Regions from separate parts of the Vibrio casei genome, predicted to be linked through region 2. Evidence: predicted binding sites of a transcription regulator. Region 2 holds the regulator's gene; the other holds the start of a gene.
What was found. The regulator PurR, encoded in region 2, represses purine synthesis genes. The targets are predictions, from matches to a motif close to TNANGNAAACGTTTNCNTNA.
Positions count from the first base shown of each region.

Region 1: the regulator PurR is predicted to act here: its motif matches at 8,562-8,581, upstream of purM (phosphoribosylformylglycinamidine cyclo-ligase).

Region 1 covers NZ_AP018680.1:1,918,633-1,934,448, reverse strand. The annotation lists gene gloB (hydroxyacylglutathione hydrolase) at 1-58, opposite strand, end outside; gene VCASEI_RS09105 (methyltransferase domain-containing protein) at 97-843, shown strand; gene rnhA (ribonuclease HI) at 876-1,343, opposite strand; gene dnaQ (DNA polymerase III subunit epsilon) at 1,402-2,139, shown strand; gene fadE (acyl-CoA dehydrogenase FadE) at 2,225-4,720, opposite strand; gene lpcA (D-sedoheptulose 7-phosphate isomerase) at 5,073-5,651, shown strand; gene VCASEI_RS09080 (class II glutamine amidotransferase) at 5,705-6,526, shown strand; gene purN (phosphoribosylglycinamide formyltransferase) at 6,681-7,337, opposite strand; gene purM (phosphoribosylformylglycinamidine cyclo-ligase) at 7,434-8,477, opposite strand; gene upp (uracil phosphoribosyltransferase) at 8,706-9,332, shown strand; gene VCASEI_RS09055 (DUF2066 domain-containing protein) at 9,577-10,764, shown strand; gene VCASEI_RS09050 (glutathione S-transferase family protein) at 10,869-11,492, opposite strand; gene VCASEI_RS09045 (iron-containing alcohol dehydrogenase) at 11,679-12,830, opposite strand; gene VCASEI_RS09040 (NADP-dependent oxidoreductase) at 12,989-14,008, opposite strand; gene VCASEI_RS09035 (LysR family transcriptional regulator) at 14,118-15,047, shown strand; gene VCASEI_RS09030 (DUF2069 domain-containing protein) at 15,064-15,489, opposite strand; gene wrbA (NAD(P)H:quinone oxidoreductase) at 15,503-15,816, opposite strand, start outside.
Region 2 covers NZ_AP018680.1:1,225,147-1,240,962, reverse strand. The annotation lists gene mukE (chromosome partition protein MukE) at 1-147, opposite strand, end outside; gene mukF (chromosome partition protein MukF) at 224-1,591, opposite strand; gene cmoM (tRNA uridine 5-oxyacetic acid(34) methyltransferase CmoM) at 1,649-2,440, opposite strand; gene elyC (envelope biogenesis factor ElyC) at 2,553-3,353, shown strand; gene purR (HTH-type transcriptional repressor PurR) at 3,582-4,586, shown strand; gene VCASEI_RS05960 (ABC transporter substrate-binding protein) at 4,786-5,943, shown strand; gene VCASEI_RS05955 (ABC transporter permease) at 5,979-7,637, shown strand; gene VCASEI_RS05950 (ATP-binding cassette domain-containing protein) at 7,637-8,296, shown strand; gene VCASEI_RS05945 (CDP-alcohol phosphatidyltransferase family protein) at 8,286-8,927, shown strand; gene VCASEI_RS05940 (putative signal transducing protein) at 8,924-9,241, shown strand; gene VCASEI_RS05935 (alpha/beta fold hydrolase) at 9,272-10,069, opposite strand; gene VCASEI_RS05930 (VOC family protein) at 10,284-10,700, shown strand; gene pyrF (orotidine-5'-phosphate decarboxylase) at 10,762-11,457, opposite strand; gene lapB (lipopolysaccharide assembly protein LapB) at 11,570-12,739, opposite strand; gene VCASEI_RS05915 (LapA family protein) at 12,752-13,045, opposite strand; gene ihfB (integration host factor subunit beta) at 13,229-13,513, opposite strand; gene rpsA (30S ribosomal protein S1) at 13,585-15,255, opposite strand; gene cmk ((d)CMP kinase) at 15,421-15,816, opposite strand, start outside.

The DNA.
Region 1 (15,816 bases), 690 kb from region 2:
CATTAAATGCAGGTATGCTTTTTACCGTTAATCCTGAAGTATTTTTGTCAGTTAACATTATGGATCTCCAATCCGACTGCGAGAGATATTAAAGCTATGAAGCCAGCTCGAATTCAAAAAACATTTGTTCAACCCCATTCTTGGCAGCAATTGAAAAATGGTCAATGGGTTTTTGAATCTATTCAAACTCGCCTTGATGAGTGGTGTCCCAAATTATTCGGTTACCACATGCTGAAACTAGGTGGCTTAAGTTGTGAGTTAGTGACACATAATTGCAATATTAAACATCAAGTAAATGTCGATACGCTTAATCCACTTCATACGGTTATTGCTGATGCGTATGATTTACCATTTCTCGAGAAAAGTATTGATACTGCGTTGGTGTGTCATCAGCTCGACTATTGTAGCGATCCTCATCGCTTGTTGCGAGAAGTAGATAGAATAATTATTGATGATGGTTACATGATATTGACGGGCTTTAACCCTATTAGCTTGATCGGTCTCTCGAGTTTGATGCCTTGGCGGAAAAATTATTTACCGTGGAGTGGCAGAATGTTTACACCTTATCGTATTAAAGATTGGCTCGGATTACTGAATTATGAAGTCGTACATTGTGAAAGTTATGCGTTATTTCCTGTACAAAAAGGAAAAGCGATTATGATTTGGCTTGAACATAGTTTAGGGGGATGTGCATCGATGTTTGGCAGTGCGTATTTTATTGTGGCTAAAAAGCGCACTTACCCTTTACGTCCAATTAAACCTCATTGGAAAGTGAAACAGCGTGGTTTGTCGACAGCCAATGTTGGTTTTAATAAGCAAACCTCTGAAAAACCAACAAGGTAAATGTTTAGCTGGGTGAGTGTTTAGTTGAAAGTCTATTGGCCTTCAAACCCTTCATCATCGCGGGTAGGAGACTCTGCTGCCGCGCGAGCTAAATCATCACATATTTCATTTTCGCGATGACCGGCATGGCCTTTGACCCATTTCCATTCGACTTGGTGGCGAGCGGTTTCTGCATCGAGTTGTTTCCATAAATCGACATTTTTAACCGGCTTTTTGGCTGATGTTTGCCAGTTTTTCTTTTTCCATCCGTGAATCCATTGCGTAATGCCTTGGCGAACATATTGGCTGTCTGTGGTCAGTACGACTTGGCAAGGTTCGGTTAAGGCTTTTAAAGCAACTACTGCCGCCATCATTTCCATTCTATTGTTAGTAGTGAGGTTAAAACCTTCAGATAAATACTTTTCTTTGCCTTTATAGCGAAGCACAATACCGTAACCACCAGGTCCAGGATTGCCTAAGCAGGAACCGTCGGTGAAAATCTCAACTTGTTTTGCTGTCATTTGGTACTATTACCTTAATTCTTTACTAACATCCCAGTAGTCTGACATAGAGTTTATTATGAATACCACTAATTCTTCTCATGATCGCATCATTGTACTCGATACTGAAACCACCGGTATGAACCGTGAAGGTGGTCCTGTGTATATGGGGCACCGAATTATTGAAATTGGTGCGGTGGAAATTATAGATCGTAAACTTACGGGAAAACATTTCCATGTTTATATTAAGCCTGATCGTGAAATTGATCCTGAAGCGATCGCGGTTCACGGTATTACTGATGAGTTTCTTGTTGATAAGCCGGAATACAAGAAAATTCATCAAGAGTTTTTAGCGTTTATTCAAGGTGCTGAGCTGGTGGCTCACAACGCATCGTTTGATGTTGGTTTCATGGATTATGAATTTAAACTGGCCTCTCAAAGCGTAAAAACATCGGAAATCTGCAAAATTACCGATACTTTAGCGATGGCTAAGAAAATCTTCCCAGGCAAACGAAATAACCTTGATATCTTATGTGATCGTTATGGTATCGATAACTCTCACCGGACTTTACATGGTGCATTGCTGGATGCTGAAATTCTAGCGGATGTGTATTTGTTAATGACTGGTGGGCAGACGGCAATGCAATTTAATGCCGGGCAAGCTAAGGATGGAGAAACAGGAGAGACCATTAAGCGTGTTCAAGGGCGAAAAGTTTTAAAAGTATTAAAAGCTAGTAATGATGAGTTACAAAAGCATGAAGAGAGATTAGATGTCTTCGCTGAAAAAGGCACATGCCTGTGGCGTTGTGATGACTAATTTAGCATAGACTTACTTAAATTAGAGAGAACCCCCCAACCCTATTATGGTGTTGGGGGCTTGTTTGTGAGGGCGGGTTTACTGTCTAAGCAACTTTACTCACCTTGTTGTCTGATTTTTTTACAATGAGTTCACTTGGATCAAAGTCATCTACATTGATTGTTTCTAAGCGATAGAATTCAGCATCGCGTAAAATAGTGGCTTCATCTTCATTTATCCATCCTTTTTCTAATCCAATGTCAGCGATTTTATCCAGTTGTACGAATGGACGGCGGTTTTCTAATTTTTTACAAATATCGTTAAAAATTGGTTCAGCTTTTAATATGGTTTCTAGTGCAAGCTCAATTTTTCCTACAGGGTTATGCTCCGTTGGCGCTAAGTATTGATTGCGACCGATACGAGAACGTGTTGCGGATGGAGTTTGCAGGATTTGTGCTAATTCATTATCTAACTTGTCACTTGGTGCTTTACGCACAGTACCAAATGGCAACATTAGAATACGAAGTAGGCGAGCGACACCACGAGCAGGGAAGTTTTGTAATAAGTCATCAATAGCGGCTTCTGCTTGACGTAAGCTATCTTGAAGCCCCCAATGCACTAATGGTAAGTCGGCTTCTTGGTAACCTTCTAATTCAAAACGTTTCAGGGTGGCTGAACTCAAATAGAGTTGGCTTAGAACGTCGCCAAGGCGAGCAGATAATCGTTCTTTTCGTTTTAATGATCCACCGAGTACCGCCATCGAAACATCGGATAATAAGGCAATATTAGCACTGTAGCGGTTAATTTTTTGGTAGTAACCTTTGATTTGATCATGAACAATGCCATTGAAGTTTGGGTCGTTTGGTACCGCATAGTCTGAACCTCGACCATCGGTAATACCTAACCATAAACTACGAATAGCATTACTCATACTAAATCCAATATGGCCAAAGACGGCAGAATCAAAACGCGAGAGAGCATTTTTCTCGGTAGAATGAGCGGCATCCATTTCTTCAAGGACGAATGGATGGCAACGAATGGCCCCTTGGCCATAGATGATCATAGAGCGAGTTAATATATTGGCACCTTCCACGGTAATGGCAATCGGTGAGCCTTGATAACCACGCGCTAGAAAGTTAGCGGGCCCCATACAAACACCTTTACCACCGGCGATATCCATCGCATCGATCAAACAACGCTGCCCTCGGTGGGTACAGTGGTATTTGACAATCGCTGAAATAACCGATGGTTTTTCACCTAAGTCGATTCCTGCAACCGTTAATTGGCTAGCCGCATCCATCACGTAAGCATTACCTGCGATACGAGCAAGAGGTTCTTCAATACCTTCCATATGACCAATCGGTTGTTTAAATTGGCGACGAATTCGAGCATAAGCCCCTGTTGCTAAAGCGGCAGATTTTGTTCCGCCGGTTGAGTTTGAAGGCAAAGTGATACCACGACCAACAGAAAGGCACTCCACTAACATACGCCAGCCTTGACCAGCCATGCTTGGTCCTCCGATGATGTAATCCAAAGGAACAAAGATATTTTCCCCTTGAGTTGGCCCGTTCTGGAATGGGATGTTAAGAGGGAAGTGACGGCGACCAATTTTTACACCTTTGGTGTTTGTTGGGATTAAGGCGCAAGTAATTCCGATGTCTTTGTTATCATCACCGTTTTCTTTTTTGAGGCCTAAAAGTCCGTCAGGATCTTGTAATTTAAAGGCTAAACCGAGAACCGTTGCAATTGGAGCAAGTGTGATATAACGCTTATTCCAGGTCAAGCGCATGCCTAGTACTTCTTTGCCTTCCCACTGCCCTTTACAAACAATACCAAAATCTGGGATTGCGCCAGCATCGGATCCAGCTTCTGGACTGGTTAAAGCAAAACATGGAATTTCTTTGCCTTCAGCTAGTCGTGGTAAATAGTGATCTTGTTGTTCTTTGGTGCCGTAATGTTGTAGTAACTCTCCTGGGCCTAAAGAGTTAGGAACACCAACCGTTGATGATAAAACACTGGATACTCCAGTTAATTTTTGTAGAACGATAGATTGTGCATAAGCTGAAAATTCTAGGCCGCCATATTTTTTCTTAATGATCATCGCAAAGAATTTATGATCTTTTAGGTATTCCCAGATTTCAGGAGGCAAATCGGCCAATTCGTGGGTGATTTCAAAATCATTAGCCATTGCGCAGACTTCATTCACTGGGCCATCAATAAAGGCTTGTTCTTCTGCGCTGAGTGTTGGAGCTTTAATATCGGATAGTTTTTTCCAATCCGGCTTACCTTTAAATAGTTCGGCTTCCCACCAAACGGTTCCTGCGTCGATCGCTTCTTTTTCTGTTTTAGACATCTCTGGTAGGATTTTTCTAAATACCTTTAGAGCAGGTTGACTGAAGAGTGGACGGCGGATAGCGGGAATCGCGATCAGTGCCAATAGGATGATAAATACCCCGAATACGATGGGAGAAAATCCACCTAATACAGTTGATACGAGCATAACAATAGCCATGGCGCTAAGCGTTACGGTTTGTGTACGGCGGTGATATAAGCAGAAACTGAGTACAAAAAACGTAATAATCAGCGTAAGTAAGGTGGTCATCTTTGTCTTCCTTATAATGATGAGTGATAAGATTAACTTTTATGACTGGCTTGCTATAACGACTGTCTATTACAACAATGGTTTATAGCAAAAATAAAAAGTGGTCGTACCAGATAAATTCATTGTAATGGGCTTGTTGTGGAAATGTAAAACATCAATATGGTTAAAAAGTGATCTCAAGCATGAAATTGACTATTTGTTTGATTATTTCTTCTTAAGAATAGTTAGTTTGTCCTTAATTAAAGGAAAGAATTCCATGCAGGGGAAAATTTTACATCGAATTGGTCGACAGGCTTTTAGCTTTATAGGTACACTCATTGGTTGATAATACTCAAAATAAAGGTAATTCCCTATGTATCAAGATTTAATTCGAAGTGAATTGACTGAAGCTGCTCAAGTATTAAATGATTTTTTAAGTGATGATAAGAATCTTCAAGATATTGAATCAGCAGCCAAAATGATTGCAGACTCTTTTAAGCAAGGCGGTAAAGTTTTATCTTGCGGTAATGGTGGCTCTCATTGTGATGCTATGCATTTTGCTGAAGAGCTCACAGGCCGATACCGTGAGAATCGTCCGGGATACCCTGGGATTGCCATTTCAGATCCGAGTCATTTGTCTTGTGTGAGTAATGACTTTGGTTATGAGTATGTATTTTCTCGTTATCTAGAAGCTGTTGGCAGTAAAGGTGACGTATTATTTGGCCTGTCCACTTCTGGTAATTCAGGTAACATTTTAAAAGCCATGGAAGCTGCCAAATCAAAAGGTATGAAGACCATTGCCCTCACGGGTAAAGATGGTGGGAAAATGGCGGGCATTGCCGATGTTGAAATTCGTGTTCCTCATTTTGGTTATGCTGATCGTATTCAAGAGATTCACATTAAAATTATTCATATTGTGATTCAATTAATTGAAAAAGAAATGGAAGATTAATCTTTTAGTTCTTTAAGTTACCGTTCTTGATGTGTGGTTATGAGGAAGTTTGAATGTGTGAGCTGCTCGGTATGAGTGCGAATGTTCCAACGGATATTTGCTTCAGTTTTACCGGTTTAATTCAACGAGGTGGAAAAACGGGTCCGCATCGTGATGGCTGGGGAATCACCTTTTATGAAGGGAAAGGATGCCGTAATTTCAAAGATCCTAAACCGAGTTGTCATTCTAAAATTGCTGAGCTAGTTCAAAGCTACCCCATTAAAAGTTGTGCAGTGATTAGCCATATAAGGCAAGCTAACCGTGGGGAAGTGAATCTTGAAAATACACATCCTTTTACCCGGGAATTATGGGGTAAGAACTGGACGTTTGCCCACAATGGACAATTGAGTGACTATCAAGGTTTGGATACAGGGCGACACCGACCTATTGGCGAAACGGATAGCGAACTTGCTTTTTGTTGGATTTTAAATCAGTTAGAAGCGCGTTACCCAGAGCCTCCGCATGCCCGTCAAATACAAGATGTTTTTCAATATATTGCGCAATGTAGTGATGAGCTAAAGACACTTGGCGTCTTTAATATGCTGCTGAGTGACGGTGAATACGTCATGATGTATTGCACCAACAATTTACACTGGATTACTCGTCGAGCGCCGTTTGGCAAAGCATCATTAATTGATGAAGAGGTAACGATTGATTTTCAAGAGGAAACGACGCCTAATGATGTGGTCTCTGTCATCGCAACTCAGCCACTTACAGATAATGAACGTTGGCATAAAATGAAACCAAGTGAATATGGTGTTTTTCAATTTGGGGAGCTGATTTTAGATAACAGTTTATCCTTAATGGATGAGCCGTTTGCAGAAAAAACACAATAAGATGGTGAGTCATCCTCGCTCAGAATGATGTGGCTGGAGTCATGGTAACTCGATATTGACGGTCTTTAATGACTTGAAAAAATAAACGCTCGATCAGGTTATGATCGAGCGTTTTTGCTTAAAAGTGAGTTTGAATCTTTATTAAATCGAACTTTTAATCTTCAGCATACCCGTGGAGACCCAACAACTTCCCGTCTAAATAGGCCAGTTGGTTTTTCATTTCTAACCGACCGTCAATAAACCATTGAGTGACAATTGGGTAAATACTGTGTTCTTGTACTAAGATGCGTTCAGCTAAGCTGGCGGCATCATCGTCTTCAAATACTGGTACTTTGGCTTGCAAAATTACGGGGCCACCATCGAGCTCTTCAGTCACAAAGTGCACGCTAGTGCCATGTTCATTATCACCTACATCAATCGCGCGTTGATGCGTATGTAAGCCTGTATATTTAGGTAATAATGAAGGGTGTATATTTAACATCCTACCTGAATAGTGGGTCACAAATGAAGGGCTAAGAATTCTCATATAACCAGCAAGAATGACTAAGTCTGGTTGGTATTTATCGATTTGTTTCATTAAGTGGGAGTCAAAGGCTTCACGATCGGGCTTACCTTGCGGATTTAAAAACATATGAGCCGAGATCGAATGGGCATTAATATTGTGGCTTCTTGCTCGTTCAAGGCCATAAGCATCCGCTTTATTGGAAAAAACAGCGGTAATTTTTGCGTTAATATGTTTTGTTTCACAAGCATCGATAATAGCTTGTAAATTACTGCCGCTACCTGAAACAAGTACAACAATATTTTTCATAATAAAAACCTTGAACCAATTAAAATGAGCAGATAAAACTAGGCCCCTAGTTAATGATTCTAGAGGCCAAATTGCAAGGGAATTGTGATATTAAGATTAATCGTTGATAACGACTTGCTCTTCACCTGCTTCTGCGCTTGCGATTGAGCCGATAACCCAAGCATTTTCGCCTTCTGCGTTCAGTAACTCAACAGCTGCCTGGGCTTGATTTTGTGGTAGTGCTACAATTAGACCAACACCACAGTTGAAGGTACGATACATTTCGTAAGTCTCAACGTTACCTTTTTGCTGTAACCAAGAGAAAATGGCTGGCCATTCCCAGCTTTTACCGTTGATAACGGCTTTTGTACCTTCAGGCAATACTCGAGGGATATTTTCCCAGAAACCACCACCTGTGATGTGTGAGATAGCATGGATATCGTGTGTCGCAATCATTTTCAGTGCTGATTTGATGTAAATTTTTGTTGGTTCTATTAAGTGCTCACCAATCGTACGGCCATTTAAATCTTCTTGTAGGTCAGCTTTCGAAACTTCAAGAATTTTACGAACCAAAGAATAACCATTTGAGTGAGGGCCACTAGAACCGACAGCAATTAGTGCATCACCTGCGGCTACTTTAGTACCGTCGATAACATCTGCTTTTTCAACAACGCCAACACAAAAGCCAGCGACATCATAGTCTTCGCCTTCATACATACCTGGCATTTCAGCAGTTTCACCACCGATTAGCGCACAACCTGCTTGAATACAACCTTCACCAATTCCAGTGACTACTTCAGCAGCCGTATCCACATCAAGCTTGCCAGTTGCGTAGTAATCTAGGAAGAACAGTGGTTCTGCGCCTTGTACGATTAAGTCGTTAACACACATTGCGACCAAGTCGATACCAATGGTGTCATGTTTTTTCATATCCAACGCAAGACGTAATTTAGTACCAACACCATCGGTTCCAGAAACGAGAAGAGGTTGTTTGTATTTGGTTGGCAGTTCGCATAAAGCACCAAAACCACCGATGCCACCCATTACTTCTGGGCGGCGAGTGCGTTTAACAACACCCTTAATTTTATCGACTAACGCATTACCTGCATCAATATCAACACCAGCGTCTTTGTAGCTTAGAGATGAATTGTTACCACTCACGGGGAAATCCTCGTTTTTAATTAGGTTGCCTTTGAAATAGATTCAAGATGAAAAACGGCCTTATTCTAACAGGGGATGGAATGAAAAGGAAAACGTTTGCGTCAGTTTTTTAGTCATTTTTGTAAGCGATTCAGAACACGGATAAATTAGATGATATCCATCAATACATTTTGGGCAAGTTTGCGTATAATTAGCATGTTTGTAAAAAAATATAGCACGGAGCTAGACATGAAAGTCGTAGAAGTAATGCACCCACTAGTAAAACACAAGCTTGGTTTGATGCGCGAAAGTGATATTAGTACTAAGCGTTTTCGTGAGTTAGCCACTGAAGTGGGTAGCTTGTTAACCTATGAAGCGACATCTGATTTTGAAACAGAAAAAGTGACCATTAAAGGTTGGAATGGCCCTGTAGAAGTGGACCAAATTAAGGGTAAGAAAGTGACTGTGGTTCCAATCCTTCGTGCGGGATTAGGAATGATGGATGGTGTATTAGAACATATGCCTAGCGCTCGAATTTCTGTAGTGGGTGTTTATCGTGATGAAGAAACGTTAGAACCAATCCCATACTTCAATAAACTCACTACAAAAATTGATGAACGTATTGCTCTTGTTGTTGATCCAATGTTAGCAACGGGTGGCTCAATGATAGCAACAATAGATTTATTAAAAGAAAAAGGTTGCCAACAAATTAAGGTTTTAGTTTTAGTGGCCGCGCCAGAAGGCATTGAAGCATTAGAAAAAGCGCATCCTGATATTGAGCTTTATACCGCGGCGATTGATGAAAAATTAGATGATAAAGGCTATATTATTCCTGGTTTAGGTGATGCTGGCGATAAAATATTTGGCACACAATAATTTTTATTATCGTTGGAATTATTTCGTAGAAAGCGACTCTCATTATAGGGTCGCTTTTTTATGGTTATCGTTTTATCACCACAGTGAAGGCTTCCATGTCGTAAGTTTGCCAAATGGTGTAGAATTCACCTACTTTGATTACTTCTTTTTTGAGTGGTCTCTTTTTATTGGTGATTTATTTTTATTGATATTGGTTGTGTGGCAAATAGCCGAGCAATGATGTCCTTTTCAAAACAGGTTTGTTATGCGTTATACCTTTGTTCCTATTTTATGCTTATTCTCTATACTTTCCTTTGGCGTGTCAGCAAAGACTAAAGTCGATATTTTTCATACAGAAGTGCCTATGACGGAAGAGAAAAATGCGCGTTCTATTGCTTGGGGGCAAGGGCTTGAGCAAGTATTGATTAAGGCGTCTGGTAATGAAAATATCGCATCAAACGGTGTGATAAAAAAAGCGTTAAATCATGGTTCAAATTATTTAGCTCAGTTTAAGTATGGGACACTAAATGATGAAGCAAGCATGGTGATGGATTTTAATTCAGCGCAGGTTATGTCGCTGTTATCTCAAGCAGATGTTATTTATTGGCCTACCGAGCGAGAAAACATCTTAGTATGGTTGGTGGATGATAGTGGCTCTGAGAGGCTAGTCGGTTGGGAGCAGTCGGATCTTGAATCTATTAATGATTTACAAAATGCTTCAAATTACTTTGGCCTGCCTATCACATTACCTTTAGGGGATATGGACGATCTTACCAATATTTCCACGACAGACTTATGGGGGAATTTTGCTGAACCTTTATCGAAAGCCAGTCAACGTTACCCTTCTGATGCGGTATTAGTGGTAAAGGTTTCACATGAAGCTTCACAAGCTCAGGTTGATTGGCAACTTTATGATCTTGCTCCTGAAAAAATTTCAAGTAACAAAACCGCGCCTTTAAATGGTTCTGAATCAGGAAATACTTCAGACGCTATCAGGGACTCTATCGCTAAAGTGAGTGCCTATTATGCACAGAAAAACAAAGCATCTGCTAATCAACAAGCTGATGATTCACTGCAAGCAAATTTTTCTGGTATTTATAATGTAACTGATTTTTTTACTCTGGAGCGTTTGTTAAAAAGTTTGAATAGTGTTGCTTCTGTCCAAGTCCGTAGCATACAGGGCTCACAGGTTAATTTTACCATTGAGTTATTTACTACTGTGGCTGATTTTGAAAAAGAAGCGGCTAAAAAGCGCAATCTAACTCAAACAGAAGCGCCTAAGTTTAACAATATTCAAACTATGCCGACCGAGGAAGAAAGCTTACAGACGGGTGATATCCAACAAAGTGGTCAAGAAATAAAGAGTGGTGATCAACTAGAGGTAGAGCACAACTCTAAACCTCAAGAAGATATAGCTAATAATGAAAATAGTCTCTGGTTTGATGTGAAGTGAAAATTTTCTAGGAAATAAATCAATTTTCAGCCATTCAGACATAACAGAAGGGAGCGTAAATCGCTCCCTTCTGTTATCTAGTATTCTGTATTTCATTATTTAGTTTATGAGTGGTCGTATTCTTTTTCAAGTTGTTGCGCTTTTTGAGCGGCTGGACGTTGGTGTAGAGCTGCTAAGTATTTTTGTAATGCAGGGTAATCACCAAGCTGATCTAATTTATAAGACATTTCGACAATGAAGGATAACAAAATATCTGCAGCCGTAAATTGTTCCCCAACCAACCAAGTGCTTTTACTTAGATGATCGTTAAGGTAGCCCAAAATTAAGTGTAACTCTTTTAAGCTATAGCCAGCTAAGAATGCAGGATTACTGCCATCTTTTAACACGAAATAATGCAGTAATAATGGCAGAGCTGCTGAACTTTCAGCAAAGTGTAGCCACTGTAAATAATGAGCATATTCAGGTGTATTTTTTGCAGGTACTAGTAAATTAGCCGCGTACTTCTCCGCTAAATATTCTGTAATTGCACCTGATTCAGCCAGTACTAATTCATCTTCTTGAATGACAGGAGATTTACCCAATGGGTGAATCGCTTTTAATTCTGCTGGTGCAAGGTTTGTTTTGCTATCACGTTGGTAAGCTTTAATTTCATACGGGACATTTAACTCTTCCAATAGCCAAATAATGCGCTTAGAGCGAGATTGGTTTAAGTGATGTAATGTGATCATTGGGTATCCTTGTCAAATGTGGAGTCATGAGTTTGATGAAGAATAAAGTGGGGGGCTCTCTTATAGCTTGGGGGATGTGTTGGCAGTAGATAACACATTAACCATAAGAGAGCATTTATTCAAAGCCAAGATGCGAATCAGAAGCCCTGAATAATTTTGTATATTACAGATTTTTTTCTTATTGGATTAAAGCGCGGTTTCGTACACTTGACGAGAACGAGCTAAATCGATAGAACCATTTTCACCAAGCTTCGTCATTCCGTGAGCTTCTAAACTGCTCATTGCAGTATCAACGTCAGCTTGACCAAGATCGATTTCACCTAAAGACACAGGCGTTTTCATTTGAGAGAAAAATTGCTTGGTTCTCTCAATTGCAGCATCGATACGTACGTCGTCTGAACCTTCAGTGATATTCCAAATGCGTTCAGCATATTGAAGTAACTTCGCTTTTTTCTCTTCGCGGCACACTTGCATGATGGCTGGAAGAACGATAGTTAAACTACGACCGTGATCCACACCAAAGTTACCGGTAAGCTCATGCCCAATCATGTGTGTCGCCCAATCTTGAGGAACACCAACACCAATTAAGCCGCTTAGTGCTTGAGTCGCTGCCCACATAACGTTGGTTCGAGCTTCGATGTCTTGTAGATTATCGATAAGCTTTGGACCTTCTTCGATAAGTGTAAGCAAGATACCTTCAGCAAAACGATCTTGGATTTTCGCATTAGCAGGGTAAGTTAAGTATTGCTCCATCACATGAACAAAAGCATCGACTACACCGTTTGAGGTTTGACGCTCAGAAAGGCTTAATGTGGTTTGAGGATCTAAAACCGCAAATTGAGGACGAACTAACGGATTGCCGAAAGCCAGTTTGTCTTTACCACGAGTCACAACCGCACCAACGTTGGTCTCAGAGCCCGTTGCTGGCAGTGTTAAAATACAGCCTAAAGGCAGAGCTGATTCGATTGGCGCGTGTTTTGCCAGAATATCCCATGCTTCTTCACCTTCGAAATTTACTGCCGCAGCAATAAATTTGGTACCATCGACGACAGAACCACCGCCAACCGCAAGCAGGTAATCAAAGCCTTCTGCGCGAATGCGTTCAACGGCTTTCATTAATGTGTCGTATTGTGGGTTTGGCTCAATGCCAGAAAATTCATCCCAGTTATGTTCGCTCAAAGCGGCAACAACTTGATCGTAAACCCCATTGCCTTTGATTGAACCACCACCATAAGTAACCAAGATTTTTTTGTCTTTTGGTATATCATTAGCAATGGCTGCGATTTGACCTTGGCCGAAATGAATGCGAGTGGTGTTTTCATAACTAAAGTTGTTCATGTATTGCTCCTGTGTATTAATTTTTATTAATATTAAGCAAAGTAGTTGATGTTGCAGTGAGGCAGCAAGTAAGTGAAGCCCCATGAGCTTAGCTTGTCTAAGTGATTGGGGTGAACGAACGCGGCTAACAAAGCTGTAACTTCAAATACGAAGCATAATTAAAGTTGGATCAACATCTTTCCTATATTCTCGCCTTTAAATAAACCTAGAAAGGCTTTAGGCATAGATTCAATGCCTTTGCGGGTCGTTTCTTTCCAACTAATTTTACCTTCTGCAGCCCACTGGCTAAGTTGAGCCACATAATTAGGGTAGTGCTCCCAATGATCTGAGACGATAAAACCTTGTATTTTTAAGCTTTTCTTTACAATGTTAGCGAGATTGTTTGGCCCTGCTTGGGCATCTTCTAGGTTGTACAGGTCGATCATGCCGCATACAGCCATGCGTCCATAACGATTGAGTAGATTTAACGCCGCTTCTAGGTGATCGCCCCCGACGTTTTCATAACAAACATCCACGCCATTTGGGCAATGTTGTGCAAGGGCTCTTTCTAGTTCTGCAGCATTGTTATAATCTTTATAATTGATGACGGCATCGACACCTAATGACTTTAGCCACTCAACTTTTTCTGTGCTGCCAGCACTGCCAACAACGCGACAGCCTTTAATCTTAGCAAATTGACACACTAGGCTGCCTACTGCACCAGACGCCGCAGAGACTAAAACGGTATCGCCTTCTTTTACTTCACCAATAATATTTAAGCCAACCCAAGCGGTTAAACCAGGCATACCTGCAACACCAAGGAAGCTTTGTTCAGGCAATGATGTTTCAGGTAGCTTTTGCACCATATCACCATTAGAAACCGCATATTCACGCCAACCTAGCATGCTGTTGACTTTATCTCCGACTTTAAAGTCTGGGTGTTGGGATTCGATGACTTCGCCAATGGCAGAGCCTTGCATTAGTTCGCCTAATTTAAATGGAGGCACGTAACTTTCTGCATCACTCATGCGACCTCGCATGTAAGGATCAACCGATAACCAGAGGTTCTTGATGACAAACTGACCTTGAGAGATTGGCGCTAGGCTCTGCGTTTGTAGCTCAAAACAGTCAAGTGTTGGCATTCCATTGGGGCGTTGTTTGAGAGCGTAGCCGCGACTTGTTATTGATTGCTTTGACATAATGATTCCTTATGAACATAAAGAAGTGAAATTGAGTTGATATAGTAGGCTTATAAGTATTATATTCCTAATGCATAAAACTAATTATAGAAATGATTTAGGATCATAAATGTCAAAACTTAATCAAGTGGATTTAAATCTATTAGTTGCTTTGCAAGCTTTGCTGCGAACTCGAAGTGTGACTAAAGCTGCGATTCAACTGAATGTTACCCAATCTGCGATGAGTCGAACCTTACAGAGATTACGTCATCAATTTGGCGATCCTTTATTTGTGCGTAGTCGTGGTGGGCTATTACCAACAGAACGAGCACAAAGCCTAGCAACAAGTTTAGATTGTTTATTACAAGATGCTGAATCGTTGTTGAGCCCAGCAGAATTTGAGCCATCAAAAGCCAGCACTCAGTTTACTTTTGTCATGAGTGATTTCTTTTCGCAAGTCTTTATGCCATCGGTATATCAAGAGTTATTTCAGCAAGCGCCAAACATGAAAATCCGTTGCTTAAATTATCAACCGAATATGATGGAAATGCTGGCGTTAGGTGAAGCGGATTTAGGTTTTAGTAGTTTATCGGGTACTGTTTCTGCTGATATTTATGCACAAAAATTAGGTCAAGATAGGCTCGTGACCATAATGAGAAAAGACCACCCGTTAGCGCAACAAGAACTGACGTTAGAGCGTTATTGCCAAGCATCGCATGCACTGATTACAATGGGAGGAGACCATCTCGGTACGATTGATATTGCATTGGCTAAATTGGGCCATAAAAGAAATGTGGTATTGCGTATGCCGCATTTTACTGCCGCCCCTCATGCTATTGCGAAAACAGATTTATTGCTGACCTTACCTGGTTGTTTAGCTCGACATATGGCGAATGAGTTAGATTTGGTGATTGTCCCGCCGCCATTAGAGATCCCAGCGTTCACTTATCATCTTGTCTGGCACGCTAGGCAACATAATAATATTGCCCATCGTTGGTTACGCCAAGAGTTACAACAAGTGATTACTCAAAGTTGCTTAGAAGGAAGCTGCTTGGAGTGAGGCTTCGTTTATGTCTTTAATGTTTTTTCTCAAATCGCGCTTTTTCTTGTTTTTCGACGATAGAAAGGCGCGTAAGTTTTAAACCGAGTTGTTTGCCTTTATCTCTCGCATATAAAATATTTGCCACAAAGCTTAGAGATGTTAGAACCAGTTCTACAGCGCCGAGCCAACGTTCGCCTTCATCGATATATAAAATGGTGAGAGAATGAAGGAAATAGAACATTAAGATAAAGTTAGCCCATGCATGGGTGTAAGGCTTCCCTTTTAGAATACCAAGTAATGGTAATAGTAAAGGGATACTCCAAGCGACAGTCACACCGATAAAATTGATGTCTTGATGTGGTGAAATAAAGGCGTGCCAAATAACAACCCAAGTCAATAACATAAGATAACTTGTTAAGGCAAGGTATCGGGTTCGTGGAAGTGATGGTATATCAGTCATTTTATTGTTCTTATTATGGTTGAGATAAAGTCGATAACTGGAGTGCTACAGCGACTCTTGCTAATCGTTGGCCTTGTGAGAATGCAAGTTCAGCCACCTGCTTATCTAAATTTGCATGGCCTTCTTTTGACACGGAGCTTGCACCATAAGGGGTTCCACCTTTAAAACTGCTGTGTAGGTTTGGCTCAGAGTAGGGGATCCCCATGACAAGCATACCGTGGTGAAATAAAGGCAAGGTCATCGATTGTAACGTTGTTTCTTGTCCTCCATGTGGTGATGAAGAAGACGTAAACACACAAGCTGGCTTATCTATTAAGTTACCTGATA
Region 2 (15,816 bases):
ATAGAAAGCGCCAAGATCACCGTCAAAATCACTTAAAAAAGCGTAGTTATCCATATCATCACTTGAGATATGGCGGCCCGCACGCAATTGGCTGTCAAGCGCGGGGAATAATGGGTTAGATAGAGCTTTCACCAATTGTTCTGGCATGTAAGCATCTTGAGAGTTGTCGGTCTCTTGTGAATAGCTGGTATTTTGAGACAGATCGGCGCTGTGCGCCTCGTAATTAGTATTGATCGATGACATTCGCTTGTACCTTTGCTCCAAAATCGTTGATCGCTTTCCAGTCGGGTTGTATGGCTTGATAATCCGATTCGGAATACCCCATTCTTACCGCTTGGTCGATCACCATTCTGGCTAAGTCAAAATGTTGCGCATGAGAATGCTGCGCAAGGTAATCTTGTAACACCGCGCCCAAATCAATCGGTCGCCCTGTTTCTTTATGCTGTTGTAGCATTTCAGCAACACGTTCGCTTAATGCATCATCAACAACGGTTAATTCTTCATATTCTACATCTGTGGGTACTTGTCCGGTAACTTCATCGTCACGCAGCAACATCGCTTCATCACGCATATCACGCAAACGCTCTGCATCTGAATAAATAAGGTACCAAGGCGCATCAAAGTAATCGGTTACCGATTGTCGTAACCGTTGGCTGAAGGCACGATTTTGGTCCATATCAATGGCAGTACGAATAAATTTATGAACATGGCGGTCATAGCCAATCCACAAATCGATGGCTTGCTGACCCCAGCTAATAATACGGTCGAGCTTAGTTTGCAGTGTGAATAAAATCGCATCTATAAAATCAAGCCCTTCTTGCCCATAAACCATTTGTTGTATATCAAGCAACTGAGTTTGCAGCTCATCACCAGCAGCTTGCAAAGTATCTTGTAACTCATTCAAAGTACTTGAAGTTTCCGTTAATAAGCTTTCACAGCTACTGATGGCTTCACGCCAATCTTGATTTAGTAACTGAGCAATCTGTTCTTTAATTTCAATTTGCTGATCGTCCATCACCCTTTGGTTCAGATCGATTCGGTCAAAAATTTCGCTTACTGAATATTTCAATACACCATAAACATGTTTCTGCCATTGTGATGTATCGGTGGCTTGCTGGGCGGCTTCAACGGCTTTAGACATTTCATCTGCCACCATCGAAAGCTGAATAGATAATTTCAACTTTGAGAATTCACGGTGACGTACATAATAATCAGTGATCGCAATGCCAAGAGGCGACATGCGATAAATGCTTGCACCTTCATTTAACTCACTAACAAAACGACTGATAAGCCGCTGAGAAACGAGTTCATTAATCGCGTTATTAGCACGAAATACGGAGGCTTCACCGGTATCTTCAAATAATCGAGTAACGATCTTAAAGGCGTCTTGTAATTCGCCTTCACCAAGCTCTTCATCAAATTTTTCATTGCTTAATACCGCAACGGCAATCAAAAAGGCTAAACGCTCACTTGAGAGGTTCAAGGTGAAATTATTTTGTTTAACCCAGCTAACCACTTCATCAATTGGCTGTTCACCAATCGGTTCTTCAACTATTGGTTCTTCAACTAAGGATTGAGTTATTTCACTCATTATTCGTCCTGTTACTTTTATAATGACTTTATGCTCTGACGTTATTTAGGCATAAGTTTAAATATTCGTATGCGGCTTCTGTGCCCAGACATGTATGTAACGACCTAACGAAAGATAAGGTTCGGTACGACATAATTGTTGTTCTAGCGCCATCACGTCGTCGGCATCATAATCGCCCATGTATTGCTGATTTCCAATGTAGTCGTTGAAACATCGAATACCAGATTTCCCACAGATTTGAAAGCCTTCCCTTTCTATCCATTGATAAACATCATCAGGAAGTAAACCTTGTTGAGGTTGTAATTTAAACCGTTTTCTGTGTGGCATTCCTTGTAAAACATGTGGGATATTACCACAAGTCACATTCTTCAAAACTAGGCCATGGTGATTATAAAACATCACGGAAGCAATACCGCCTGGCTTGAGTTTATTTAACACACATTTTAAAACCGCTTGTGGATCGTCTAACCATTCCATGACGGCATGAAATAAGGCTAAATCAACCGGTTCATTAAACTTTTGGTCTAAATGTTGTATCGATGAATGGATAAAACAAAACTGGTCACTTAACCCTTGTTGCTCAACACCTTGCTTAGCAAGTTCCAACATTTCACGAGACAGATCGCAGAATACAATTTGATGGCCACATTGTGCTAACTTCTGAGACATTTGACCTAAACCACCACCTGCATCTAATATCGTCAAAGCGGAAGATTGAGTATCAAACATTAAGAGTGCTTGCTTTAAATCTTGCCAAACAATGGTCTGACGAATATCACCTTTATCAGAACCATAAATGTTTTTGGCGAATTTATGCGCAATATCATCGAAATTTCGGTCTTGTTTCATCGCTTTTCGTTTAAGATAACTAAATTTTGCGTGTATTCTGTCACAGCAAATACAGGAATAAAGCAATTACTACGTTTTATTTACTAAATGATGAATTTTCGGACTATATAGAATGTTTGAGCTAAAAAAAATATTGTCATCTTTATTAATGCCCTTACCGGCCTTATTGATCATTGGATTCATTGGCCTTTTTCTTATCATGTTTACCTATAAGCGTGGTACAGGTTGTGTGTTTATGTTTATTTCATTAATGGGTATTTTCCTTTTTTCGTTTCAACCTGTTACTACCCCATTATTAAAAGCGACAGAGCGGACCTACAAAGCATTTCTTCCCGTGGACGGTACCATTGATTATGTAATGGTACTTGGCAGCGGCCATACCGTGGATGACGATATGCCCCCAACCTCAGAGCTTTCACGAACAGGGTTAATGCGGCTCACTGAAGGTATCCGTATTTTACGTATGTACCCTGGTGCCAAATTGATTTTATCAGGCTACGCAGCAGGATCCTCTGTCAGTAATGCTCGCATGATGGCAACGGTTGCGGTATCACTCGGCGTAACAAAATCCGATATTGTCTTATTAGAGAGCGCAAAAGATACATGGGAAGAAGCAAGACAAGCAGTTGGATTTGTTGGTTCAAAGAGGCTCGTTCTAGTGACTTCAGCAAGCCATATGCAACGAGCAATGACAGAATTTAAAAGTGCCGGTTTGGATCCCATTCCCGCACCAACCAATTACCTCGCCTTTGATAACATTAATGAAGCATGGGATCGTTTCACTCCTCAAGCTAAATATCTAGAACAAAGCGAACGATTCTGGCATGAACAACTTGGTCGCTGGTGGCTTTCTATTCGCAATACTTTAGTGACTGAACCGGTAACCACAGAGCCGACCACTACATTAGAATAATAGTTTCAGTATCTCCTTTCTTAAAACCTAGAAAGCAATCGTTGGCGTCGACGATTGCTTTCATCGATAAAAGTACGCCATTTGATTGTCAGCACTGTCTTTTAAGACTAAAATCAGTGGTTAAATAATATGAAATTATCCTAAGTCGCTCATAAAAGGCGACTTTTATCTTTTTAGTCGCTTGTTCTATTACAAGATTCAGTAACATCCGCACAAGGGAAACTCACTATGGCTACAATTAAAGATGTCGCACGCATTGCTGGAGTCTCAACCACAACCGTGTCTCATGTCATCAATAAGACTCGTTTTGTTGCAGAAACAACGCAAGAAAAAGTCATGGCGGCCGTTAAACAACTTAATTACGCCCCAAGTGCGGTGGCTCGTAGCTTAAAATGTAATACCACCAGCACGATTGGGATGTTAGTTACGCAATCAACCAATCCATTCTTTGCAGAAGTGGTCGATGGCGTAGAAAGCTATTGCTATCGTCAAGGCTATACTCTCATTTTGTGTAATACCGGTGGTTTAGTCGACAAACAACGCGATTATATCCGTATGCTTGCAGGAAAACGTGTCGATGGATTATTGGTAATGTGTTCCGATCTTGATGAAGAACTACGCGAAATGCTAGATGGTCATCCAGACATCCCCAAGGTGGTTATGGATTGGGGGCCTGAGACATCGAAAGCCGATAAAATTGTTGATAACTCCGAAGCCGGTGGTTACCTAGCAACCCGCTATTTGCTCGACCATGGTCATACCGATATTGCGTGCTTAAGTGGTCATTTTGAGAAAATGGCATGTAAAGAACGTATCGCCGGTTGTAAACGTGCTTTAGCTGAAGAAGATTTATCGTTACCTGAAGAATGGTTATTAGAAGGTAATTTTGAATGTGATACAGCGGTCATCGCAGCGGATAAAATTCTGGCTATGGAAAAAAGACCAACGGCAGTTTTCTGTTTCAATGATATTATGGCGCTCGGCCTAATGAGTCGATTACAAGAAAAAGGAATCAATATTCCAGAAGACATTTCCGTCATTGGTTATGACAACATTGATCTATCGGCTTACTTTTCACCACCATTAACCACGATTCACCAACCTAAGCGTCGTTTAGGTAAGAATGCTGTCGAAATTCTTCTAGAACGAATCAAAGATAAAGACCATGCGAAGCAAGTATTTGAAATGTTTCCTGAAATTCTTGAACGTTCAACGGTAAAAACATTAAAATAACAGACAACAATAATAAGCATGACTAAACTATAAAACCAGCGCCTGTCGCTGGTTTTTATTTACTAAAATACCCATTGAGCCGGATAGCTCTTACCCTCATAGATGGCATTTTTAAGGCGCTAATTTATTAGAAATAATGAAATTTTTTTCCTTTTAGTTCTGTCTTCTATTACAACATGTACCATTACATAGGATTTGTATGAAACATTTTTTGCTTAGCTGTGCGTTAACACTCTCCACAACTTTACCTTTTATGTCTCACGCCGACACGTTATCGGATTGGCAATCTATTGAAGTAAAAGCGAAAGGACAAGATGTGTATTTAAATGCCTGGGGAGGAAGCCAAGAAATTAATGATTATCTTCGCTGGGCAAGCTCGCAAGTTAAGCAACGCTATGGGATTACACTTCATCATGTAAAAGTCAGTGACATTGCGGAAACCACAACCCGCCTTTTAGCCGAAAAAGCGGCGAATAAAAATAGTAATGGCAGTGTCGATGTCGTCTGGATCAATGGTGAAAATTTCAAATCCATGAAGCATAACCAATTACTCTTCGGGCCTTTTGTCGACGCTCTTCCGAACTGGGAGAAAGTTGATCAATCACTCCCTGTCACGACAGATTTTGCAGAGCCGACCAACGGCTTAGAAGCGCCTTGGGGTGTGGGCCAATTGGTGTATATCTATGACACAAAAAAGCTGCCATCGCCTCCTATGTCCGCCCTTGCTTTACTTACTTATGCCAAAGCGCATCCTGGACGAATTACCTATCCAAAACCACCTCAATTTCATGGCACCAGTTTTTTAAAAGCATTATTAATCGAGTTAACCAATCATGATCCCGCGCTTGCCAAACCCGTTGATCCTAAAACATTCACCAGCACGACTCAGCCACTTTGGGATTACTTAGATGCTTTGCAGCCTTTAACATGGCAAAAAGGTAAACATTTTCCGACTAGCCAACCAGAGCTTGTTCAACTTTTAGATGATAATCAAATCGATATTGCTCTAACATTTAACCCTAATGAAGTGTTTTCTGCGCAAGCCAGCGGTAAATTAGCAAAAACGACGACGACATACGCTTGGAAAAGTGGCGCTTTATCCAATATTCACTTCTTAGCTATTCCATGGAATGCTAATGCAAAAGAAGGGGCAATGGTGGCAATTAATTTCTTACTTAGTCCAGAAGCTCAATCTAAAAAAGGGGATATTAACATTTGGGGCGATCCCTCTATTTTACAAACCGCTTACTTAACTGGCAGCGCTAAAAATACCAAGCTTTTTCCTTCAGTTGCCGAACCCCATCCTAGTTGGCAAACTGCACTTGAACAAGCTTGGCTTAAGCGTTATAGCCGATAGATGTTAATCAGTCATCATCGATGGATAAAAGCTTGATGCTTCGGCTGAGTTATTTAATCGTGTTACTCATTGGAGTATTCCCTCTTATACCCGGTTTTTTTGGTATGATCGCCCCTGCGCTCGGTTATATACCGCCTCTTGGGCTTTTCAATATCAGCCTTGATGCCTTTTATTCTGTTTTTAGCTGGCCGGGCGTTCTGCACTCCATCAAGCAAACTCTATTTATTGCGATTTCGAGTTCTTTACTCGCTTCGATAATGACATTTTCTATTATTCAAGCTTATTGGGGGACTCGACACTGGGTGAGGGTTGAGAAATCTTTATCTCCACTCCTCGCTTTACCCCATGTTGCTTTCGCGGTTGGGTTCCTATTTTTATTTTCCGATACAGGTTGGATTGCACGCCTTATTCATTTGGTTTTTAGTCACACGCTTTTTGATGGTTTTTTTTCATTACAAGATACCGTTGGAATTGGTTTAACCTTTGCATTAGCAATTAAGGAAACACCTTTTTTACTGTTAATGAGCATGCCGATTTTACATAACCTTAAAGTCTCTGAAACGTTACAGGTAAGTCAAAGTTTAGGTTATTCTTTACATCAATCTTGGTGGAAAATTTTATTTCCCCAATGGTGGAAACACATGCGCTTTCCTTTATTTGCTATTATCGCTTACTCAGGCTCAGTGGTAGATGTCAGCTTAATATTAGGCCCTACTCACCCACCAACTTTCTCTGTATTAGTTTGGCAATGGTTTAACGAACCAGACTTAAGCCAGCTTCCTCGCGCTGCTGCAGGTGCTTTTGTTCTCTTCTTTTTATGTTCATTACTGATTGCATTAATATGGATGCTGGAACGAACTTTCTTAGGTTTTTACCGTTCTTGGATGCTCTCTGGTCGACATAGCCATATTGTAATTAAGCCGTATTTCTTTCTCTTACTCGCAGCCATAAGTTTAGCTACGCTACCTATTATTATTATTTGGACGTTTGCTCAACGGTGGCAATTTCCAAATATGCTACCGACTAACTGGAGCTTACGGTTTTGGCAAAGTGAGTGGTTTTATATTCAAGAAACGATTATAACCAGTATTAGTATTGCCCTTTTCAGTAGTTTTATTGCTCTGGTACTTGCCATAATCGCTCATGAATATCGTCACAAATTTAGCATTGCTTTACCTATGTACATCATTGCTTTACCAATCCTTATTCCACAACTTTCATTATTGTTTGGCATGCAAATAACCAGCTTATGGGTAGGACAAGATCATTACTTAACATGGGTGGTTTGGTCACATGTCTTTTTTGCCTTCCCTTATATATACCTCAGCCTAGATGGTCCCTGGAAAAGTTACCCTATTCGCTTATCACAAACCGCTACCAGTTTAGGTCTATCACCGATAATGACTTGGTTTAAAATTAAAGTGCGCACCTTATCCGGTGCTATATTATTTGCTTGGGCAATGGGGATAAGTGTGAGCTTAGCACTATACCTACCAACTATTATGTTAGGCGCTGGTCGCATCACTACGCTCACTACAGAAGCCGTTGCATTATCAAGCGGTCATGATCGACGTGTGGTTGCATTATATGCATTGTGGCAAGCCATTTTACCATTTGTGTTCTTCAGTGTTGCGTTGTTCACAAACCGATTGTTACAACGAAGAACAAACCTTACACCCTTGGGGATTAAGTAATGAGCTTACAACTACAATCATTGTCAATTCATCATAAGCATCAAGGGCCACTTATCGAAGGCGTCAATATGCTAATAAAGCCAGGCGAGATTCTGACATTGATGGGGCCAAGTGGTTGTGGTAAATCAACCTTATTAAGCACAATTGCAGGCCACTTATCTGATGATTTTTTACTAGAAGGTAAGATTGTACTCAATCAACAATCAATTGAAACAACGCTCCCTCATCAACGTCAGATCGGCATTTTATTTCAAGATGACCTTCTTTTTCCACATTTGAATGTGTGGGAAAATATCGCTATAGGATTGCCGAATGAAATAAAAGGTAAAGAACGAAAGCAACATGTAATCAAGTGTCTGAAGCAGGTGAACCTTGATAAGCTAGCTTGCTCTATGCCACACCAAATATCAGGGGGTCAACGCGCACGTGTAAGCTTATTACGAATGCTGCAAGCAAAACCTAAAGCCGTATTATTGGACGAACCATTTAACAAATTAGATATGAATTTAAGAGTGGCTTTTCGCCGTTGGGTATTCACACAACTAAAACAAGCACAAGTTCCCACCTTAATGGTGACACATGATGAAATGGATGCCCCAGAAGATGGTACTCTTATTCATTGGGATAACCTAAAAGAGGAAAGTCTTAATGCTCGATAGATACATGATCCCCATTATTAAAACACCGTTAAATTTTACGGCAAAAATCTGTATTAACAATGACATTTCAGCGGATAAAGTCACATGGTGCAGCTTTTTACTCGGACTATGTGCTTTACCAAGTTTATGGTTAGAGCAATATACCTTGGCTCTGACTTTCATTATATTAAACCGAATTGGCGACGGATTAGATGGGGCTATTGCACGCCTTACCTCTCCTTCTGATGCTGGTGGATTTTTAGATATCACTCTGGATTTTTTATTTTATGCTCTGATCCCATTTGGTTTTATTTTAGCCAACCCAGATCAAAATGCCGTGTGGGGTGCTCTTTTAATCATTTCTTTTGTCGGAACAGGTAGCAGCTTTCTCGCTTTTGCTTCTATTGCTGCAAAACAAAAAATTGAAAACCCCGTTTATAGAAATAAATCCTTGTACTATATGTCCGGCGTTGCAGAGGGCACAGAGACTATCGCTATCTTTATTGCTTTTTGTATATGGCCACAACACTTCCCTATCTTGGCCGCTATTTTTGCTTTAATTTGTTTTTTCACAGCTGGAAACCGCATATGGGCTGGTTATCAAACCATACAACAATCGGAAGTGAACTCTTTTAAGGATACCGAAGAATGAAAATATTTAGTGCTCATGATCCAATAGAAGCCCATATTGTTCGTGGCTTACTTGAAAGCCAAAATATTCATGCAGAAGTTCACTCTGATAATATCTTCAGTCTAAAAGGTGAGATCCCAATGACAAACGATACTGATCCTTATGTCTGGCTTGTCAACGATCGATTTGAAAAACAAGCTAAAGACATTATCACTGAGTATGAAAATAGAAAAGATGATGAACTACCTAACTGGATATGTAATCAATGTAATGAATCCGTCGAAGCCACATTTGCGGTATGTTGGAACTGTGGAAATAGTGACCATAAGCAATAAATGACGAGATCCACAGTAAATCAATTAAGGTTATTTACTGTGTTTCTGAATAAACTTAATTGAATAATTATTAAATTCTTGAGGACGCTCTACATTACAAACATGACCGCAATTCGGGATCTCTAATAACCAACTACTTCTATGTTTAGAAACCATTTCTTTTACAGGATGAATAAACATGTAGTCCAACTCGCCCATTAAATAAAGTGTAGGAATAGCAATTTCACGTTCTCTGAAGTATTTCATCATTGGATTCACATCAGCCGCTAATTTAAACCAACGCTTAAATTCTTTCTGACACAATTTTTTAGCTTCATGAATGAATAAATGCCGAGATTCTTTCTGACTACGTTGAGGCATAACAACGTACGCAAATAATTTATATAACCACATATATGGAATTATGTGCTTACACATGTCCCCCGCTTTCACTAATACCTGAGATCGAATATCTAAGCGCGTAATGGCGCCACCTAGCACCATACTGTCCACTCTATTGCTCGCCATTTCAGCTAAATTTCTCACAAGAATGGTGCCTAAAGACATGCCAACAAAATGCGCAGATTGTATCTTCAAATGATCCAAAACACGTAGAATATCCATCGTAACTTCTTCAAATGAATAATGCTTAGAGATAATGTTTTTCAGTAATTGATTTGAACGACCATGTCCCCTCAAATCAATTAACAATAAATTGAAATGTTGTCGATAATCTTTAATTTGCTTGAACCATAATGAAGAACTTCCACCTGCGCCATGAACAAACACTACCCATTCATTACTGGTTGGATGGTGGTAGGTTTTATGGAATAGAATATCTGAATTCATACGGCTCTCTAATTTAACATGAGGAGTGATTGTAACACAGGCCTGTACCACCAAACTCTTCAACTCATATTTTCATACAAATATTCATGCCCCCTTTACATTTTTCATTACATCATTGCTAGTATCTATAGAAGAAAGGCTTTACCTCATCTTAACTTTAGGTTTTAGTGTGTATCTATTACAAACCCAAACAATAAGCACACAAGGAAATAGTATGTATTTAGAACATGTCAACTTGGTCGTGAGTGATGTTGAAGAAATGCTAGCATTCTATAAAGCAGCTTTTCCACATTGGGCTATTCGTAGCGAAGGGGAAGGTGAATGGTATGGAAAACCAAGGCGCTGGTTACATTTTGGAGATACCAAATACTATATAGCAATCAGTGATAATGGCGTAGGAGAAAATCGGAACTTAGAGGGGCACCAAACAGGTTTAGCGCATTTTGCTTATGTAACTGACAACATTGATACTATTATAGTAAGGCTACAAAATGCTGGCTATCAAATAGCGAAGCCCGGCGCAGATAACCCATTCCGCCGCAATGTATATTTCATTGATCCGGCAGGTTTTGAAATAGAGTTCGTTCAATATTTAAGTGATATTCCAACCGAACGCAATAACGACTTGTAAGACTAACAAGTTAAAAATAAAAAGCTCAGTAAAACCGAGCTTTTTATCATTCAATTAACGGTCAATTTAGAGTTGCATTAATATCTAATAGCACTTGATTAGGATTCTGAGCTTGAGTAATTGGACGCCCGATAACTAAGTAATCAGATCCCGCTGTCATTGCTTCTGCTGGCGTCATAATACGTCGCTGATCTCCAGCATCGCTACCCGCAGGGCGTATCCCTGGTGTCACCAATTTAAACTCTTTGCCTAAATCCACTTTTAGCATTGAAGATTCATGAGCTGAACATACAACTCCATCTAAGCCACTATTTTTGGTTAATTGAGCTAAACGCTTTACTTGATCTTGTGGCGTAATATCTAAACCAATACCCGCTAAATCCATTTGTTCCATACTCGTTAATACCGTCACACCGATTAATAATGGACGGTTCTTACCATAAGGTTCTAAGATATCGCGTGATGCTGTCATCATACGCTCCCCACCGCTAGCATGAACATTAACCATCCACACACCTAACTCTGCGGCTGCACGAACGGCTTTAGAGCATGTATTAGGAATATCATGGAATTTTAGATCTAAGAAAACAGAGAAATTTTTAGCATGAAGTTGTCGAACAAAATCAGGCCCAAGAAGCGTAAACATTTCTTTGCCGACTTTCAGACGGCACAATGCTGGATCAATATTATCCACAAAGGCTAGTGCATCATTCTGGTTATCATAATCAAGGGCAACAATTACTTTCGGGTCTAACATTGATTTTCCTCTATCTCGTTTACGCAATTAATATTATCTAATGTCTTATTTTGATAGTAATACAGGCCAATTTTAGAATCGTGGAGATTTCTATTTACAGCTTTTATAATCATTATTCACCATCCAAACCACGTATAGGTTTAATGGTTCCCCATCCTTTACATGATGGACAGTGCCAATAAATCGAATGAGTAGCAAAACCACATTGTCGACATTGGTAATGCGGCTTGGCCTTCATTTGAACACCAACCATTTCCTGTAACGTTGTTAAACTGTCTTTCGCCCTACCTTCTTCTGCTTCTGCAATATGGTAATCGATTAAACGATAAAAGCCTTTCATGGTAGGATTTTTAATGAGTTGTTGAGTTAATAACGTTTGTGCTGCAGCGATGCCTTCATGCTGAGCAACCATTTGTGCAAGCATTAATTCAGCCGATACACCTGCTTTCTTCGCAATACATTTCTTTAAAAATTCCAACATACCGCCTTCTTGCCCAATCTGGTAATAACAATCGGCTAGGGTTGGTAATACTTCTGGGATGTAATCAATATCCTGCTCAAGTACTTTTTCCAACATTGTTATTGTCTGAGTATAATTATCCGATTCAAGATAAATATTCCCAAGAGCAATAGTGGCACGTACACACTTAGGATCTTCAGTCAGCGCTCGTTTAAAGTAAAGTACACCTTTTGATGTATTAGTTAGGCTCAGTTCATGCATTGCTAATTCACACCAATAGTGAGCAATATCTTTACGCATCTTCTTTTTACCCATCGCTACTAAAGCGTCACCACATTTAATGGCTTTACTCCATTCACGTGTTTGCTGGTAAATAGTAACTAACTGAAGGAGTGCTTGTTCTTTATGTTCGGGCTCATCGGCCAATTGTTCAAAAATTTTTTCTGCACGGTCAAAAAAACCAGATACCATGTAATCTTTAGCAAGTTGTTGTAATGCGATATTTTTTTGATCAATAGTTAAACCTTCACGAGTGATTAGGTTTTGGTGAATTCTGATTGCTCTATCCACTTCGCCGCGAGAACGAAATAAATTCCCCAAAGCAAGATGAGTATCAATGGTTTCATCATCTACTTGCAATAATTCAATAAAGTGATCAACCGCCTTATCAGATTGCTCAGACAATAGGAGGTTAAGACCTCTAACGTATTGTCGTGAGATCTGATGTGATTGTTCTTGCTTATCATGACGAGCACTGCGGTTACCCATATACCAACCGTATGCAGCGGCGATAGGTAACAGTAGAAAAAGTAGCTCTAGCATTAACGAATAAACCTAGCCTTTAATTTCAGGTAATTTCTCTGATGAGTGGGAGGAAACTTCCGCTTTAGTTTTATTTAGCTGTTTACGTAAGCGACGTATCGTAAGTGTTGACTTTAAATAGAGGCTGCCAAAAATGAGCCATGCAATCGCGAACGCTGTGATAAAAACAAAACCGAGCAATAAAGACAAAGGTAAATCATTTTGCGCAATAAGATAATTAAAAGTCACCGTTTCTTGGTTTTGTGCGCCAAGCGCTAATGCAACAAGAAAAAGTGCGATAACTAATATAGTTTTTATAATTTTCATAATTACCACCATCAAGCAACGAAACATTACCTTAGATTATGCAGTAAATTTACCAGACACTCCATTGCCAATCGATTGAAACTAGGAAATATTCTACATTAAGCCTCTTTTTCAAATAACCATATCGATAAAAAAGCGGCAACCTCTAAAGATTGCCGCTTTTAAAAATTCTAACTATCTGTATTACAGACTGTTGTTTACACGCTCGCGCAACTCTTTCCCTGGTTTAAAATGAGGAACGTATTTACCGTCCAACTCAACTTTCTCACCAGATTTAGGATTACGTCCAACACGTGGCTCTCGATAATGTAGAGAAAAACTTCCGAAACCACGGATTTCAATACGATCACCATCTTCTAGCTTAGTAGCCATATGCTCAAGGATATCCTTAACGGCATCTTCTACTTCTTTAGTCGAAAGGTGTGTCTGCTGAGCACATAGTCGTTCTATTAACTCTGACTTAGTCATAGGTGATTCCCTCACTTTACTCTAACTTATCGAAGAAGGGAGCCATAATCTGGCTCCCCTATAGGCAATGATTACTCGCCTTTAGCAGCCTTGAATGCATCAGCCATAGCGTTACCAAATGAAGCTTCATCTGCTTTATTTAGTGTAGCCATTGCTTCTTGCTCTTCAGCTTCGTCTTTCGCTTTGATAGATAGGTTGATTACGCGGTTTTTACGGTCAACACCAGTAAATTTCGCTTCAACACTATCACCAACACTGAACACTAAAGATGCGTCTTCGATACGGTCACGTGCAGCTTCTGATGCACGGATGTAACCTTCAACACCTTCGATTAGTTCAATTGTAGCACCTTTCGCGTCAACTGCAGTGACAGTACCGTTTACAAGCGTACCTTTTTTGTTATCTGCAACGTATGCATTGAACGGGTCGTTTTCCATTTGCTTAACGCCAAGAGAAATACGCTCACGATCAGCATCAACTGCTAGAACAACTGCAGAAATTTCATCGCCTTTTTTGTAATCACGAACGGCTTCTTCACCTTGAGCATTCCAAGAAATGTCAGATAAGTGAACAAGACCGTCGATTCCACCGTCAAGACCAATGAAGATACCAAAGTCAGTGATAGACTTAATCTTACCAGTTACTTTGTCGCCTTTAGCTTGCGCTTCAGCGAAAGTCTGCCAAGGATTAGCTTTACATTGTTTTAGGCCTAGAGAGATACGACGACGTTCTTCGTCGATATCAAGAACCATAACTTCAACTTCGTCGCCAACATTAACCACTTTAGATGGGTGAATGTTTTTGTTAGTCCAATCCATTTCTGAAACATGTACTAGACCTTCAACGCCTTCTTCGATTTCTACGAAGCAGCCGTAATCAGTTAGGTTAGTTACACGACCAGTTAGTTTGTGACCTTCTGGGTAACGCTTAGCAATTGCTACCCATGGATCTTCGCCAAGTTGCTTAAGGCCTAGAGAAACACGAGTGCGCTCACGGTCAAACTTAAGAACTTTAACTAGGATTTCATCACCTACGTTTACGATCTCAGATGGGTGTTTAACACGCTTCCAAGCCATATCTGTAATGTGAAGTAGGCCGTCAACACCGCCAAGATCAACGAATGCACCGTAGTCAGTAAGGTTCTTAACGATACCTTTAACTTCTGTACCTTCTTGTAGAGTTTCAAGAAGTTCGTCACGCTCAACACTGTTTTCAGATTCGATAACAGCACGACGAGAAACAACAACGTTGTTACGTTTCTGATCAAGCTTGATTACTTTGAACTCTAGCTCTTTGTTTTCTAGGTGAGCAGTATCGCGAATAGGGCGAACGTCTACTAGAGAACCTGGAAGGAAAGCACGGATACCGTTTAATTCAACAGTGAAACCGCCTTTAACTTTACCGTTGATGATACCAACAACAGTTTCAGCTTCTTCGCAAGCTTTCTCAAGAACAATCCACGCTTCGTGACGCTTAGCTTTCTCACGAGAAAGTTGAGTTTCACCGAAACCATCTTCAACCGCGTCAAGTGCTACATCTACTTCAGCACCAACTTCAACTTCAAGTTCGCCAGCAGCGTTCTTGAATTGTTCAGCTGGAATAGCAGATTCAGATTTAAGGCCTGCGTCTACAAGAACGAAACCGTTCTCAATAGCAACAACAGTACCTTTTACAATAGTACCTGGGCGGAATTCTAGTTCGTTTAGCGACTCTTCAAAGAGTTGAGCAAAAGATTCAGTCATTATAATATGATCTTCATTTAATTAAACGTCCATGGGTATCCTACCGCATGGGGTTGATAAATTAGTCAGTCATCATCCTTGCGACCGACAGTCCTTGTCGTTAAGTATTTAGTTTAAGTAAAATAAATTAAGGCATTACCCTAATAAAAAAACCTTAACTAAAAGCTACTTAGCGAGTTTAGATTCTATAAATTTAAGCGATTGAGCCACCACGTCTTCAATAGAAAGTAATGTAGAATCAATCACTAATGCATCATCTGCAGGACGTAACGGCGCTACCGCTCGATTGCGATCACGATCATCACGTTCCTTAATGTCGCATAAAAGTTGATCGAATCTACCATTTAAGCCTTTATTTTGCAACTGATTCAAACGACGCTGTGCTCTTTCTTCTGCACTCGCATCTAAAAATATTTTGGCTTCTGCGCTAGGAAAAACAACGGTTCCCATATCTCGGCCATCAGCCACTAGACCAGGTTCAGCACTAAATGAACGCTGACGGCGTAGGAGCGCTTCTCGTACTCGAGGTAATGAGGCAACTTTAGAGGCAGCAGTACCTGT